DNA from 2 places in the Exiguobacterium sp. s56 genome. Region 2 is predicted to be linked to the other one. Evidence: riboswitches for the same ligand, from Rfam matches in the RefSeq annotation. Region 2 holds a riboswitch; the other holds the start of a gene.

Region 1 (7,444 bases), on a different contig from region 2:
GCGAGTGCACGGACGTCTCCATTTTCCACGGAAACGTGCCAGAGCTGGCCGAGTCGTGGAAACGTGAGCTCGGCGATAAAGCCAAGATTCGGGTCGACACGCTCGCACCGCTCCTCGGAGCACACACCGGATCAGGCTCAATCGGCATCTCGTTTTTAAAAGCGAAGTGATGACAAGATCGTGACGAGAGTCACGGTCTTTTTTTCATTGTCAAAACTTTCAAACAACGGCTGGAATCTTCAACCAAGAACCTTCATACTGTGTAAGAATGATAACGGATAAGGAAAGGGGGGAGACGATGCGATTTCGGAAGTACCTCGTCAGGAGCTGGTTCTCGTGGTCGATCGTCTTCATGGGGATTCTCTCCTATATGTGGCTCGGTATCGGGACGTTTGATTGGTCGTTGTTTTGGTTCATCTTTACGCTCGGTGCCCTGTTCGTGATGAATCCGCTCAAGCGGCGGCACTTGCACTTCACGTTCCATGAGATGTTTGTCTTTATGACGTTCTTCTTGTACGGTCTGCTCCCGGCCTTATTGATGGGACAGCTCCTGCTGCTCACATTCCAGGCCCGGACGTTCGCCAACAAAGTCGGGCGGCGACGATTTTTACATTTCTATCCGCTCAATACGTTGATTGAGGCGATGTTGCTCGTCTTACCAGGACTCGTCTACTTGCGGCTCGGCGGACAAATTGGTCCGAACGTCCATCTGCTCGAGCAAGGTACGGCGCTACTCGGTTTCTTCGCGATCTTGTTCCTCGTCCTCGGATTCAGTTTCCTCATGTCGCGGTTCTTGATCGGGGAACGGATTCCGCTCCCGATCATGTGGCGTCTGCTCCGATTCGACTGGCTCGTCATCTCGCTCGAGCTATTGTTCACGATGGTCGCAATCGAGGCGTTCCAGTTGTTCGGCTATACCGGCCTGATGGCGACGTTCCTCATTCTGTCGCTCCTCAAGATGGGGCTGTCCAAAGCGACGGAGACCGAGGAGACGCAGTCGAAAATCGACCAAGTCGAGCGTTTGAAAGAACAGCTCTACCGAGTCGACAACGAACAACTGCTCATCGAGAAGTTTTGGAACGGGTTAAGAGAAGTCGTCGAACTCGAACGTGGCTGGTTACAAGTCAATCGAACCGGCGACCGCACGTTCTATGACGTCAGCGGACGAAAGTCAAAACCGATTGCCGACGCCTTTACGCTCGAACGGCATCGGGATGCGGAAGAGCCGTACTTCGTGTACGATTCGCTCCATGAGTGGCATCCCGACCTGCAGGCACAACAGACCGAGTTACATCATTCGGCCCTCGTCATCCAGCCCGTTTCGAGCACGACGAACGCGGTCAGTTGCATGATTTCGACGACAGCGAACGGCGCGTATGAAGGGGCGATCGCCGTCGAGATTCATCGACTGTTGAAAACCTTGTCCTGGTCACTCGAACGGATTGACGAGCGCAACCGGCTCCAGCATGAGAGTCTGACCGACCCGATGACAGGGCTGCCGAACCAGCGGGCGCTCAAACGTTGGACGAAGGAGCGGTTGAACGACATTGCCTCGTATCCGTTGTCCGTGTTCTTGGTCGACTTGGATCATTTCAAGGCGATTAACGATACGTATGGCCATGCGTTCGGGGATGAAGTGTTAATCGAGGCCGGGGCGCTGTTCAGTCGTCTCGTCCGAAGCGGTGACCTCGTCACGCGTTACGGCGGCGAAGAGTTCGTGTTCGTCTTTCCGCGCATGGATGAGGCGGCTGCCATCGTGACGGGGGAGAAGATCCGCCAAGCGCTCCGCGCCCATCCGTTCGGCTCCGAAGGGATCCGCGTCCAAGTGACGGCGAGCATCGGCATCGAGACGATCCACGAGTATGACGACCTCGACACGCTACTCCGCCACGCCGACCGCGCCATGTACGTCGGTGCAAAATTCAACGGCCGGGACCGTGTCGCCCATTATCGCGATACGTCGACGGAACGGATTCAATGATGAAAGAGAACACCAATAAGCCGGTGTTCTTCTTTTTCGTCTAATCAACATGAACGATGTTCGACCGACGCCCTCCGTTCCTGGGGCGATGCGGATGACTCCGCAGCGCATGCCGCGCTTTACGGGGTCATCCTTGCATTGCTCTCCCCTAGGAGTTCGGGCACCGGCCAAGGCATCGTTCAACAAATATTGAACGAACTTCCATGTCTGACACGGGACATTGATGTACCGTGGCGCGTTCGATGCGCTCGTCCGTCGGCGCCCCGACTCTTGCAGGATAGCAATCCGACGGAGACCCAGCAGCGTAAGCGATGCGGCTCCGGGATTGCCTGCAGAAAGCGTGGGCGCCGAAAGGACGATGACGCAACATCTACAAAATAAAGGAGGACACCGGATACCCGGCGTCCTCCTTATGAATGAAAGATTATAATTTCTGATTGAAAATTTCTGACTCGACCGCGTGAATCGCAGCCGACCATGAACCGTAACGATGAAGAATTGCTTTCGTGGATGGTTTGTTGTTCCGTTTTGCCCATTCGCGATACGCTTCGAAGGAAAGAGAGAAGCCCATCTCGTGAATCGCTTCACGGAGTGCGGTGGAGAGCTCTGATTTCGAGTACGTCACACTCGCTTCAAGTCCGGCTTCGGCGCAGGCGTCATGCCACGAACCGAACGTCTTGACGATATGGTAATGGCTCGGTGCTTTCGGATGGAGCTTGCGCCATTCCTGATACTTTTTGAGCGTGATAATCGATCCCATGTCGCGCGAGTAGAGGGCGAGTGTCTCGATGATATCTTCACGCGTGTACTTTGGCATTTTGTCCGGGAGATCGACAGTCGCCTCTCCGTGCCATTCATAGCCGGCGATTGCAAGCGCCTCGGCCCATGACCCGAACTGTCGGATAATCGACTCGGGAGATGGCCAGCTTTGTTCCATCGCGAAGCGACGATACACAGAGCGTCGTGGACGTTCCTTCAACAAGTCGCCGAGCAGTCGAATACAGTGAATCATCCTCTGCTGTTCGGTGGACAAGTGGTGGGATTTAGTGGATAGCGTTTGACTCAATGATGGTTCCTCCTTCCATGGACTCATATCTGAACCGACAAAGATGACGAAGTTGCTTCTACAATCATACTATCGGCCAGTTTTTACAATTTATAAGTGCATTGTTCAAGTTTTTTTAAACCGATTTTATGAACGGGTAGGTCTAAAGTCCTGTTTATACTTTGAAAAAATGGTAACAGTTCTATTACAAATTTAATATTAAATGGGTTCAATTGTAAACAAAAAGTTTTATCGTGGCTAATATGTAATAATCTGTACGAAAAAGTACCCAACTGGCCAATGGGGTCATCACCGTCGCACCAGTTGAGTACTCTTCTATAATAAATTTAATTTTCAGACTAATCAAATGAAAGTTTTGAAAATAACGATTTTTTTTTGAAAGGGTGGTCAGTGAAACGAACGGTCTGCTAAAATAATGGAATTGATGTAAATAAGAAAAGAGGATGTTACGATATGACAATATGGTTATTTTATCTCCTACTCGGCTTGATTCAAGGGTTCACCGAGCCGATTCCAATCTCATCAAGCGGTCACTTGGTCATCTTCCAAGAGCTGTTTGATATCGAGTTACCGGGGCTCTCCTTCGAGATTTTCGTGAACTTTGCCTCGTTGCTCGCCGTGTTAACGATTTATCGGCAGGACGTCGTCCGTCTCGTCGTCAGTCTGTGGACGTTCTTGTTTAAAAAGGACCGCAGTGACGAGACGATGGTCGACGTCAAGTTCATTGGTCTCTTGCTCGTCGCCACGGTCCCAGCCGGTGTGCTCGGCGTCCTGTTCGGCGATTGGATTGGCGAGAAGCTCAGCGGCGTCGCCACGGTCGGTTATACGCTTATCCTGACCGGGGTCGCGCTCTGGTTCATCCGGAATATGCGAGGGAATAAAGGAGACGGCGGCATCACGCTCCGCGACGCCATCTTAATCGGTCTCGCTCAAGCGGTCGCGCTCATCCCAGGGATCAGTCGCTCCGGGGCGACAATCGTCATGGCGATGTTGCTCGGCATCAAACAAGAGTCGGCGCTTCGCTTCTCGTTCTTCCTGTTCATCCCGATCAGTCTCGGGGTGACGATTTTAGAGGGACCGGAGTTGTTCACGAATCCAGAAACACGTGATTTGTTCGGACCGCTCATCTTGGCGTTCATCGCCTCGTATGCGCTCACGGCCATCTCGCTCAAATGGTTCCAGCACATCATGGCGAAAGGCGAGCTCAAATACTTCTCCTTCTATTGCTGGGTTGTCGGACTCCTCGTCGTTTTATTCTTGGCTTGATTTACAAAGCGTTGCTCACACGAGCGGCGCTTTTTTTGCGCATTTCGTTTTGCCATCCATTTATTTTTGCGCTAAAGTGGAGACGTACAAACAAATATTCCTTCGGGGTCGGGTGAAAGTCCCAACCGGCGGTGATGGGCGCGAGCCTTAAGTCCGTGACCCGGTCGCACGTGTGCGAACGGTGGATCTAGTGCGATTCTAGAGCCGACAGTATAGTCTGGATGGGAGAAGGAAACATGACAGGTCCACGCGACCTGTAGTTCGTCGTACGTTTTTCTGTAAAGAAAACGCTTATTTGGCTTGCCCAAATGACGACGGACGACTCCCACCGAGACCTTGAGGATCATTCCTTGAGGTCTTTTTGTTTGTACGAAACAAGGAGGGAGATTATGCAACAGTACATGCAACAAGCCATCCAATTGGCCAAATCCGCCTCTTCGACCGGCGTCAATCCGCGCGTCGGGGCCGTCGTCGTCAAGGACGGTCGAGTCGTCGGGTTCGGCGCCCACTTGAAGGCGGGGGAAGCGCACGCCGAAGTGCACGCCATCCGCATGGCCGGTGCTGCCGCCTATGGCGCCACGATGTATGTCACGCTCGAACCGTGCTCGCATTATGGCAAGACACCGCCGTGTGCCGATTTAGTCGTAGAGTCGGGCATCAAACGGGTCGTCATCGCGATGACCGACCCGAATCCGCTCGTGTCAGGGCAAGGCATCGCTCGATTGAAAGCGGCCGGGATTGATGTCGAAGTCGGTCTGCTCGAGAGTGAGGCACGAACGCTCAACGTGGCGTTCTTGCGCTCGCTCGAGACGAAACGGCCGTATGTCATCTTAAAGACGGCGACGAGCCTTGACGGCAAAGTCGCCCTCGATACCGGTGACAGCAAGTGGGTGACCGGAACCGAAGCGAGACGGGACGTCCATGAACTGCGGGCGTCGGTCGATGCGATTTTGACCGGTGTCGGCACTGTCCTCGCTGATGACCCGGCCCTCACCGTCCGGCTCGACCGCGAGACGACGGAACCGCTCCGGGTCGTGCTAGACCGAGAGTTACGCACGCCGCTGTCAAGTCAGCTCGTCCGGACGGCGAACGATGTGCCGGTGCTACTCTACACGACGTCCGACGATCAAACGAAGCGGGACGCGTTCATCGAGCGCGGCGTCGAACTCGCGGCGTACACGTCGCTCGACGCTGTGCTGCAAGACGTCTACGCACGCGGCATCGGTCGTCTGCTCGTCGAAGCGGGACCGACGCTCGTCACATCACTCTTGGACGGACGGTTCATCGACGAGTGGGTCATGTACCAGTCACCGCGCGTGTTCGGCGGCAAGGGCGGATTTTACCGTTCGCATCATGACGGTCCGCTCGATGCAATCAATCGATATGACGTGCAATCGGTCGAGACGGTCGGCGCCGACATCAAACTCATCATGCGAGAGGGGGAGTCCGATGTTCACGGGAATCGTTGAAGAAATCGGCAGTGTCAAGGCAGTGAAACGCAACGGTCCGTCCCTCCGGCTCACGCTCGCCGGAAAAATCGTCCTCGAGGACGTGAAGCTCGGTGACAGTATCTCCGTCAACGGCATCTGTCTCACCGTGACGACGTTCGATCGTGACAGCTTCTCGGTCGATGTCATGCCGGAAACGCTGAAGGCGTCGAGTCTCGACGGGGTCCGCCCCGGCACGAACGTTAACTTGGAGCGGGCTATGCCCGCGAACGGACGCTTCGGTGGTCACTTCGTATCGGGTCACGTCGACGGGGTCGGGCGCATCGTCAAAAAACAATCGCTCGCGAACGCGGTCTATGTCGACATCAGCTGTGAGCCATCTCTCCTCCGTTATATCGTCCCGAAAGGTTCGATTTCGGTCGACGGGACGAGCTTGACGGTGTTTGATGTGACGGAACGCGGCTTCACGTTGTCGCTCATCCCGCACACGTACAGTGAGACAGTGCTCGGGATGAAACAGGCTGGGGATGCGGTCAATTTGGAATGTGACATGTTGGCTAAGTATATGGAAAAACTCGTAAGTCAAAAACCGATGACGCTCGAATCGCTGGCGTCACAAGGGTATGGAAAGGCGGGATGGTAATGTTTCACTCGATTAAAGAAGCAGTCGAAGAGTTGAAGATGGGACGTCCCATCATCGTCGTCGACGATGAGGACCGGGAGAACGAAGGGGACTTCGTCGTCCTCGCGGATAAAATGACAGCAGAGACGATGAATTTCCTCATCACGGAAGGCAAAGGGCTCGTCTGCGCTTCTCTCGCTGAAGAAGTGGCCGTCCGGCTCGACTTGCAGCCGATGGTCGCGAACAGTACCGACCCGCACGGCACGGCGTTCACGGTCAGTGTCGACCACGTCGATTCGACGACGGGCATCTCGGCGAGCGAGCGGGCCCATACGGTGCGCGAACTCGCGAATAGCAACGCCCGTCCGGCCGATTTCCAACGTCCTGGTCATATCTTCCCGCTCATCGCCAAAAAAGGTGGCGTCTCCGTCCGGCGCGGGCATACGGAAGCGTCGGTCGATTTGGCGCGACTTGCCGGAAGTGAACCAGTCGCCGTCATCTGTGAGATTATCCGTCCGGACGGCGAGATGGCCCGGTTGCCGGACCTTGAACGTGTCGCACAAGCGCATGATTTAAAATTCATCACGATTGAGGAATTAGTTCGCTATATGGAGACGGACCTCGTCGAACGAGAGGCGGACGTCTCGCTCCCCTCGGTGAAAGGGGACTTCCGATTGATCGGTTATCGGAACGTCCTCGACCGGGAAGAACACGTCGCGCTCGTCAAAGGTGAGATCGAACACGCACCGCTCGTCCGGATTCATTCCGAATGTCTGACCGGTGACGTCTTCGGGTCCCATCGTTGCGATTGCGGGCCACAACTGGACACAGCGATGGCGAAAGTGGAAGCCGAAGGCGGTGTCATCTTGTATATGAGACAAGAAGGGCGTGGCATCGGTCTGCTCAATAAATTGAAGGCGTACGAACTACAAGAACAAGGGCTTGATACGGTCGAGGCGAACGTTGCGCTCGGACTTCATGCCGATTTGCGCGATTACCGGGTCAGCGCGGCCATGCTTCGTGACCTCGGCGTCACGAACGTCCGGCTCATGACGAACAAC
Region 2 (7,444 bases):
GCATACGGCAGGCTGGCGTTGTCCCCGACGACGAAGATGTCGGGCTGTTCCGGGACGTAGTGGTGTGGTGTCAATTTGACACGTCCACCCCCGTCGAGTTCCCAACCTTGGTTGCGGACGACGGCGACCGGTTGAATCCCGGCGGTCCACACCGTCAAATCGGAAGCGAAGTGCTGTTCATGGTTCCATAACCCATCGGCGTCGACCCGGACGATGTTCGAGTTATTGATGACTTCGACACCATGTTCCTCGAACCAAGACTGGACATACATCGAGACGCGGTTTGATAGGAACGATAGGACGGACGGGCCGCGGTCGAACAAACGGACCGTCAAGTCGGGACGACTCTCGCGCAGCTCGCTGGCGAGCTCGACACCGGACAGGCCGGCACCGACGATCGAGACGACCGATCCCGGAGATAGGCCGTTGATTGCTTGCTGGGTCTTGCGTGATTCTTCTAACGTTTGGATGCTGTACGTGAACTCGGCGGCACCGGGCACGTTGTGATACTTGTCCTCGCAACCGAGGCCGATGACGAGGTCGTCGTACGGCACTTTTTCCCCGCTCGCGAGCAGGACCATTTTGTCCCCCGTATCGATATCGGTGACTTGGCCGTATATGTAGTCGACCTCTTCTGGAAAATCGATGCGGATGTCACGATCCGACACGGTCCCCGCCGCAAGTGCATAATACTCTGTTTTTAATCCATGGTAAGGTAGACGGTCGATGAGTGTGATCGATACGTCCTTCAGCTGATGGCCGAGGACACGTTCGATTACACGCATACCCCCGTAACCGCCTCCCAAGACGACTAATTTGCGCATAAAAATCCCCCTTTGTTACACTTCAACTGTATCATGTTATAATACGCCGTAGAAGAACCATTTTCCTGCTTTGAAGGAAAGGGGAAGGGTGAATGACATGATGAATCCGATCATTGAGTTCTGTGCCTCCAATTTAGCGATGGGTTCACAAATCGCCCGCGCCAAATTAGAGTCCGATCCAGACTTAGACGTCTTCGAATATGGCTGTACGGGCTACTGCGGCGTCTGTTCGCTTGACTTGTTTTGTCTCGTCGATGGTGAGGTCGTGACCGGGGATACACCGGAACAACTCGTGACGAATGTATATGAAAAAATTGAAGAAATGGCATGGTGAAAAAGTTTGAAGGACCTTCAAACTTTTTTTATTTTGACCGTTTTGACCCGTTGCATTTTTAAAAAGGGTCTGTTATATTCAAAGAGGTTCGAATGTAGGTTGTCTGACGTTTAACAACAGAAAAAGAAAGCGTTTCAAACGGTAGGACACATCTCGATTCGGGTATATCATATTATCAGGTTTCCCCAATATGAAAGGAGCACAACACCAATGAATATCATGAGCGTGGTTGGTATTTTGGCACTAATTGGAATCGCTTACATCTTCTCGACCAACCGTAAAGCCATCAAATGGCGCACCGTGCTTGCCGCTTTCGCGGTACAGTTTACGTTCGCCTTCCTCGTCCTCTTCACTACAGTAGGACGTAACGCGTTAGAATGGATCTCAGGAGGCGTCCAGAACGTCTTGAACACGGCGAACGCCGGGATTAGTTTCGTCTTCGGTACAGCTGTCGGCGGAGACAACTTCGTCTTCGCGTTCCAAGTGTTGACGATTATCGTCTTCATGTCGTCACTCATCGCACTTCTCTACTATGTAGGTGTCATGCAGTGGGTGATCCGTATCCTCGGTACGGCTCTCGCCAAAGCACTTGGCACATCACGTAAAGAATCGCTCTCAGCGACAGCGAACATCTTCGTCGGTCAGACGGAAGCACCGCTCGTCATCAAACCTTACCTTCCAACGATGACGCAATCGGAACTCTTCGCTGTCATGGTCGGTGGTCTCGCCTCGGTTGCCGGTTCAGTTCTTGCTGGATACGCTGCTCTTGGTGTACCGCTCGAGTACTTGCTCGCAGCGAGCTTCATGGCTGCTCCTGCTGGTCTCATGTTCGCGAAAATCATCGTCCCGGAAACAGACGTACCGGATGACGATATCGAAATCGCTGAAGATGAAGAGAACAAGGCAGCGAACTTCGTCGATGCAGCCGCTCGCGGTGCCTCTGACGGTCTCTTCCTTGCATTGAACGTCGGTGCGATGCTTCTCGCCTTCGTTTCATTGATCGCGCTCGTTAACTTGATTCTCGGTGGAATCGGTGGCTTGTTCGGTTTCGACGGTCTCACGCTTCAATTGATTCTTGGTTATGTGTTCGCACCGCTCGCATTCGTGATCGGTGTGCCATGGGCAGATGCTGTTCAATTCGGTAGCTTCCTCGGACAAAAACTCGTGTTGAACGAATTCGTCGCTTTCTCTGAATTCGCACCAATCATCGGTTCTGGTGACCTCTCGGCACGTACGGAAGCTATGATCGCGTTCGCACTCTGTGGATTCGCTAACATCTCGTCACTCGCTATCCTTCTCGGTGGTCTTGGTGGAATGGCACCGAACCGTCGGAACGATATCGCGCGCATGGGTGTCCTCGCGATTCTCGCAGGTACGCTTGCTAACTTGATGTCAGCCACGCTTGCTGGTCTGCTTCTCTAATCAAATACGATATACTCAGAGTGATCACTTCGGTGGTCACTCTTTTTTGGGGAGGAATGACATATGTATGGAATGATAGCGCTTTTTGATGAACAAACGGAGAAACGAATTCAAGAGGTATGGGAAGGCTTGAAACAAGAAGGAATTACTTCTTATGCATATGAAGTCTCGAATCGACAACCTCATATAACATTAGCTAGTTACAGTAGTTTGAATGTTGAGGCGTATATCGAACTGATGGACAGCTACTATCAATCGAAGGAGATTATAAATCTAACATTTAGTACGTTGGGTACGTTCATTCAATCGAGTGCACTTTTTCTTTCACCTACAATCTCATCCGGATTGAGGAGCCTCCACTTAGAGCATTATTGTATATTTGGGGAGTTTAATGATAACGCTGAGTCCTTATATTTGCCGGACTCATGGATTCCGCACTGTACACTGGCAAACAGATTGTCTAAAGAAAAGATGAAAGATGCTTTTGAATATTGTACTGATATTGTAAAACCTATAGCTGGAAAAATTGTAGAGGTGGCATTAATTGAATTAGTAACACCGATTCACGTTCGAGTATTACATAGAGTAAAATTATCCGCACAAAAGTAACAAAGCTAAGTTACTTAGGTGCATTCTTCTGTCAGGTTTGTCATATGTGACTAGGACCGATAGAAGGGATTGACCAGGAAACGGTGGGGTTTTATCGTTCCTGACGAGGTATATCCACTTCTTGGAGTCTCGGCCAAGTGGCTTGCCAATTCTTTTTATTGATCCGGGCTCGATAAATATGATGGTGTGAAGCGTCGTTCGCAAAGGCCGGGGTCGGTCGTAACTTTAGTTCGACTATGTCGTCGATACCGTAAGGGGCGGCCAGCTTCAAGCGTCCGCCCGCACCAAGACTGACACCGATGGCCGTGACCGTCTCAGGGAAATGGGCCAAGGCATCGACCGCAGATTGATACGGTGGCAATTGATTGACCAGATGCATGCGGGCCTGGTTTTTGACCGACCAAGGGACGTTCGGTAACAGGTCGTGCAGTTGTGCCTCATACTGTTTTTCAATCGCCTCGTCGATGTGAGATCGGTCAAAGTAGATGACATCGACGTCCTCGATCGGCGTCGGTACTTCGTAGCCGTGCGCGTCATCCCATATTTTTGCCCGCACGTATCCGGCACAAATCCACCAATCGGGTAAACCGAGCGAAGCGACGATTGTCAACAGACGCATCAGTTCCACATCAGTCTCTAAAAAATGGGTCACATCTTCAGTCGTGTTCAATCCATCTCCTCCTATTCTCTCATTAGCATAGCGTACCTATACAAAAAGCACCTAGACCCCGGTCTAGGTGCTTGTCAGTTACGCTTGAAGTTGCATGCGCTGGCGTTCGATCCACGGCTTCAATTTGAGGAAGAGTGGGACGAACAAGGCGCTGATCAACAAGGCCTTAATGAAGTTGAACGGCAAGATACCGTATAGGACGAGGTCCGTTTTGACTGCCGGTTGCGCCATCTCGGTCATGCCGAAGAAGAACGCGTAGGCTGGTAAGATGAGCAAATAGTTCAAGATTGCCAAGCTGAGTGCCATCGTGATCGTACCGGCCACGAGGCCTGAAGCGAGCGCTTTATTCGTTTTACGTTTATGGTAGAACCATGCGACCGGATACATGAAGGCGACGCCTGCAAAGAAGTTCGCGACTTCGCCGACCGGAACGCCGCCACCGTTGAAGACATAGTAGAGGACGTTTTTTAGAGCGACGACCACGACGCCTGCGAGTGGGGAGAACACGATCCCGGCGACGAGCGCGGGAATGTCACTGAAATCCACTTTTAGGAACGGTGGTAGGAAAGGCAGCGGGAAGTTAAAGAGCATGAGGACAAAAGAAATGGCCCCGAGCATCGATAGCGTCACCAGTGTTGTCAATCGTTTGTTGCGCGTTGTTTTCATCAAAATCTCTCCTTTTGTCGCTCCTTGATGAATGGCACCCGTCGCATAGAAAAACCCGATTGTATCAAACAATCGGGAGAGTTTACGCGCATACGAAATAGATGTTCTCATCGGTGTTTAGACCACGCCGAAGAAAACATCCGGATATCGGTCGGATGCCGCCATCTTCTCCCATCCAGACTTTACTGTCGGCTTTCGAATCTCACGAAATCAGCAAGCAACGCCTTGCTCGCTCACGGGCTGAGAAGAACTTGTCTTCAATACCGCCGGTCGGGAATTTCACCCTGCCCCGAAGATGGAACGATTTAATTTTTTTTGTTACAGTTTAGTTATACAAGATATTTCACAAAATCTCAAGTCAGTTGACTTGAAGTTAAGATAACGAAGGAGGAGTTCAGATGATTCATTTGACAGAATCAGCCGCATTACAAGTCATCGATATGATGAAACAGACCGAACGCCCCGACGACCAGTACTTGCGGATCAAAGTGCAAGGGGGCGGGTGTACCGGCCTGTCTTATGGGATGGGGTTTGATGAGGATAAGACAGACAAGGACGTTCAGTTTGACCACTATGGTGTCCGTGTCATCGTCGCGGAAGCCGATCACGGGGTCGTCGACGGTCTCGAGATTGACTATAAGCAGTCGATGCTCGGAGGCGGCTTCACGATTAAAAATCCGAACGCCATCGCCACGTGCGGTTGCGGCTCGAGTTTCCGGACGGCATCGAACGCCGGGACACCTGGGGATTGCTAAACGAAAGGCCAATCATGTCTCATGATTGGCCTTTTTTGTATTCAGTCTGTCTCTTCAATCAGAATTAATCGAATGAGTTTCGAAGCCGCGTCTAACTCGATTTGATGTTGCCAAGGACGAAACGCTGTGATTTTACACGTGTCGTTCGTGATGCGGAACGAACAGACGCTCTCTTCCTCTTGGTCAAGGACCGAGTAACGGCTGAAGTCCGATAAGCTTTGGTAAATGGCATATTGTGTCGGTAATTCACACGACCATCCTTTTTCTAATGTGATCTGATGCATGCGTCTCGCCTCTTTCTTCTCTATATATATAAGAATAACAAAAATATTCAAGGATGTGGAAGATTAGTCGAGAGGATGCAAGGGAAAATGAAAAGAGATGTCATTTCATGTAGGAGGGGCAGGGACGATGAGAAAAGTATTGATTTTCGGTGGCTCACGCTATTTTGGAAAGCGGTTGGCGCTTCGGTTGGCGGAGGCCGGTGACGATGTGACGATTGTGACGCGTGGACAACTGCAAGTACCCGAGGCGGAGGGCATCCGGTCGATCAGAGGGGACCGACAGTCGGTGGCGACGATGAAAGATTTGTCACGCGACCATTATGATGTCGTCTATGACAATATTTGCTTTAACCCGTACCAGGCAAAGATCGCCTCGGACGCTTTCATGGACCAAGTCGGTAAATATGTGCTCACGTCGACGATGTCGGTTTATGCGCCAGGCGCCGAGTTGAAAGAAAGTGATTTCAATCCGCTCCATCATGACTATCATCTCGAATCCGAACATGATTACGGGCAAGGGAAGCGAGAGGCTGAATCTTATTTCTTCCATCGCGCCTCGTTCCCGGTCGCGACGGTCCGCTTGCCAATCGTGCTCGGACCCGACGACTATACAGACCGTCTCAAGTTTTATATCGACGCCGTCCGACGGGAAGAGCCGATCGTACTGCATCACCCGGAAGCGAAGATGGGGTTCATCTCAAGCTTTGAGGCGGCCGCCTTTCTAGAATGGGTCGGTCGGGCGAACGTGACCGGACCGTTCAACGCGGCGAGTGAAGGGGTCATCTCGCTCGGGGCACTCATGGAACGGATCGGCCATCACTTAAATAAACCGGTCCAGATTATCAAAGATGGCGAGTCGTCGCCGTACGATACGGACGTCGACTATTATATGTCGATTGCCGAGGCGAAAAAGGCCGGGTTCGTCTTCACCCAACTCGACGACTGGCTCGACCGGGTCATTGTACAAACAATCCGCAAATGAAAAATGGCCCTCATCATCGCGATGAGGGCCACATCGTTATTTCCCGGCAAATACCGAAGTCGAATGTTGCGGGTGACGCGCTGTCGGGTCGACGAGCTGCTTCACTTGGTTGATGGCAATCGGAGCTTCTCCGAAGCCTGTCGCAATCAATTTTACTTTTCCTTCGTACGTGGCGATGTCACCACACGCGAAGATGCCGGCGACCGTCGTCTCCATCCGCGAGTCGACGCGGATCGTGTTCTTCTCGAACTCCATGCCCCAGTTTTTGATTGGGCCGAGCGATGAGACGAAACCGTAGTTACAGATGAGGTCATCGATCTCGACGAATTTCGATTCGCCGTCCTTGTCTGTCAATTCGACCGACTCGATGTGCGTCTCACCTGAAAGTGATTCGATGTTATATGGCGTCCAGACGTTGATCGTCGAGGCCTTCATTTGCTCGACCGTATGCTCGTGGGCACGGAAACGGTCACGGCGGTGAACGATATGGACTTCCTTGGCGATGCCTTCAAGCATGAGCGCCCAGTCGACGGCAGAGTCGCCGCCGCCAGCGATCATGACGCGGCGGTCGCGGAACTTCTCCATGTTGTCGACGAAGTAATGAAGGTTGGCATAATCTTCGCAACCATCGATGCCGAGCGGTCGTGCGGCGAATGCCCCGTTCCCGGCCGTGATGATGATGGCTTTCGTATGGTACTCATCCTTGTTCGTCGTGATCTGGAACGTGCCGTCTTCAAGACGTTCGACCGTCTCGACCGTCTCCCCGAGGCGATAGTCCTGCTCGAACTGATCGGCTTGGGCTTTTAATTGGTCAATCAAATCTTGGGCTTTCACTTTCGGGAAGCCGGCGATGTCGTAAATATATTTTTCTGGATACAGTGTCGATAATTGTCCGCCG

The links. A riboswitch is a leader RNA that binds a small molecule or an ion and turns the genes downstream of it on or off. The one in region 2 is predicted to bind FMN.
Region 1: it holds a riboswitch for FMN, as region 2 does, so the genes downstream of both, ribD (bifunctional diaminohydroxyphosphoribosylaminopyrimidine deaminase/5-amino-6-(5-phosphoribosylamino)uracil reductase RibD) here and KNP71_RS08030 (ECF transporter S component) in region 2, are expected to answer to the same signal.

What each region holds. Positions count from the first base shown of each region.
Region 1 is NZ_JACSLR010000003.1:71,903-79,346, reverse strand. Features, by position in the region: gene KNP71_RS04630 (DegV family protein) at 1-170, shown strand, start outside; gene KNP71_RS04625 (GGDEF domain-containing protein) at 299-1,981, shown strand; gene KNP71_RS04620 (homing endonuclease associated repeat-containing protein) at 2,406-3,047, opposite strand; gene KNP71_RS04615 (undecaprenyl-diphosphate phosphatase) at 3,501-4,313, shown strand; FMN riboswitch at 4,408-4,550, shown strand; gene ribD (bifunctional diaminohydroxyphosphoribosylaminopyrimidine deaminase/5-amino-6-(5-phosphoribosylamino)uracil reductase RibD) at 4,703-5,782, shown strand; gene ribE (riboflavin synthase) at 5,763-6,404, shown strand; gene KNP71_RS04600 (bifunctional 3,4-dihydroxy-2-butanone-4-phosphate synthase/GTP cyclohydrolase II) at 6,404-7,444, shown strand, end outside.
Region 2 is NZ_JACSLR010000006.1:129,288-136,731, forward strand. Features, by position in the region: gene KNP71_RS08005 (NAD(P)/FAD-dependent oxidoreductase) at 1-824, opposite strand, end outside; gene KNP71_RS08010 (YuzB family protein) at 922-1,158, shown strand; gene KNP71_RS08015 (NupC/NupG family nucleoside CNT transporter) at 1,369-2,580, shown strand; gene KNP71_RS08020 (2'-5' RNA ligase family protein) at 2,644-3,189, shown strand; gene KNP71_RS08025 (nucleotidyltransferase family protein) at 3,281-3,808, opposite strand; gene KNP71_RS08030 (ECF transporter S component) at 3,938-4,525, opposite strand; FMN riboswitch at 4,685-4,826, opposite strand; gene KNP71_RS08035 (HesB/IscA family protein) at 4,924-5,280, shown strand; gene KNP71_RS08040 (hypothetical protein) at 5,322-5,564, opposite strand; gene KNP71_RS08045 (Rossmann-fold NAD(P)-binding domain-containing protein) at 5,692-6,546, shown strand; gene KNP71_RS08050 (NAD(P)/FAD-dependent oxidoreductase) at 6,583-7,444, opposite strand, start outside.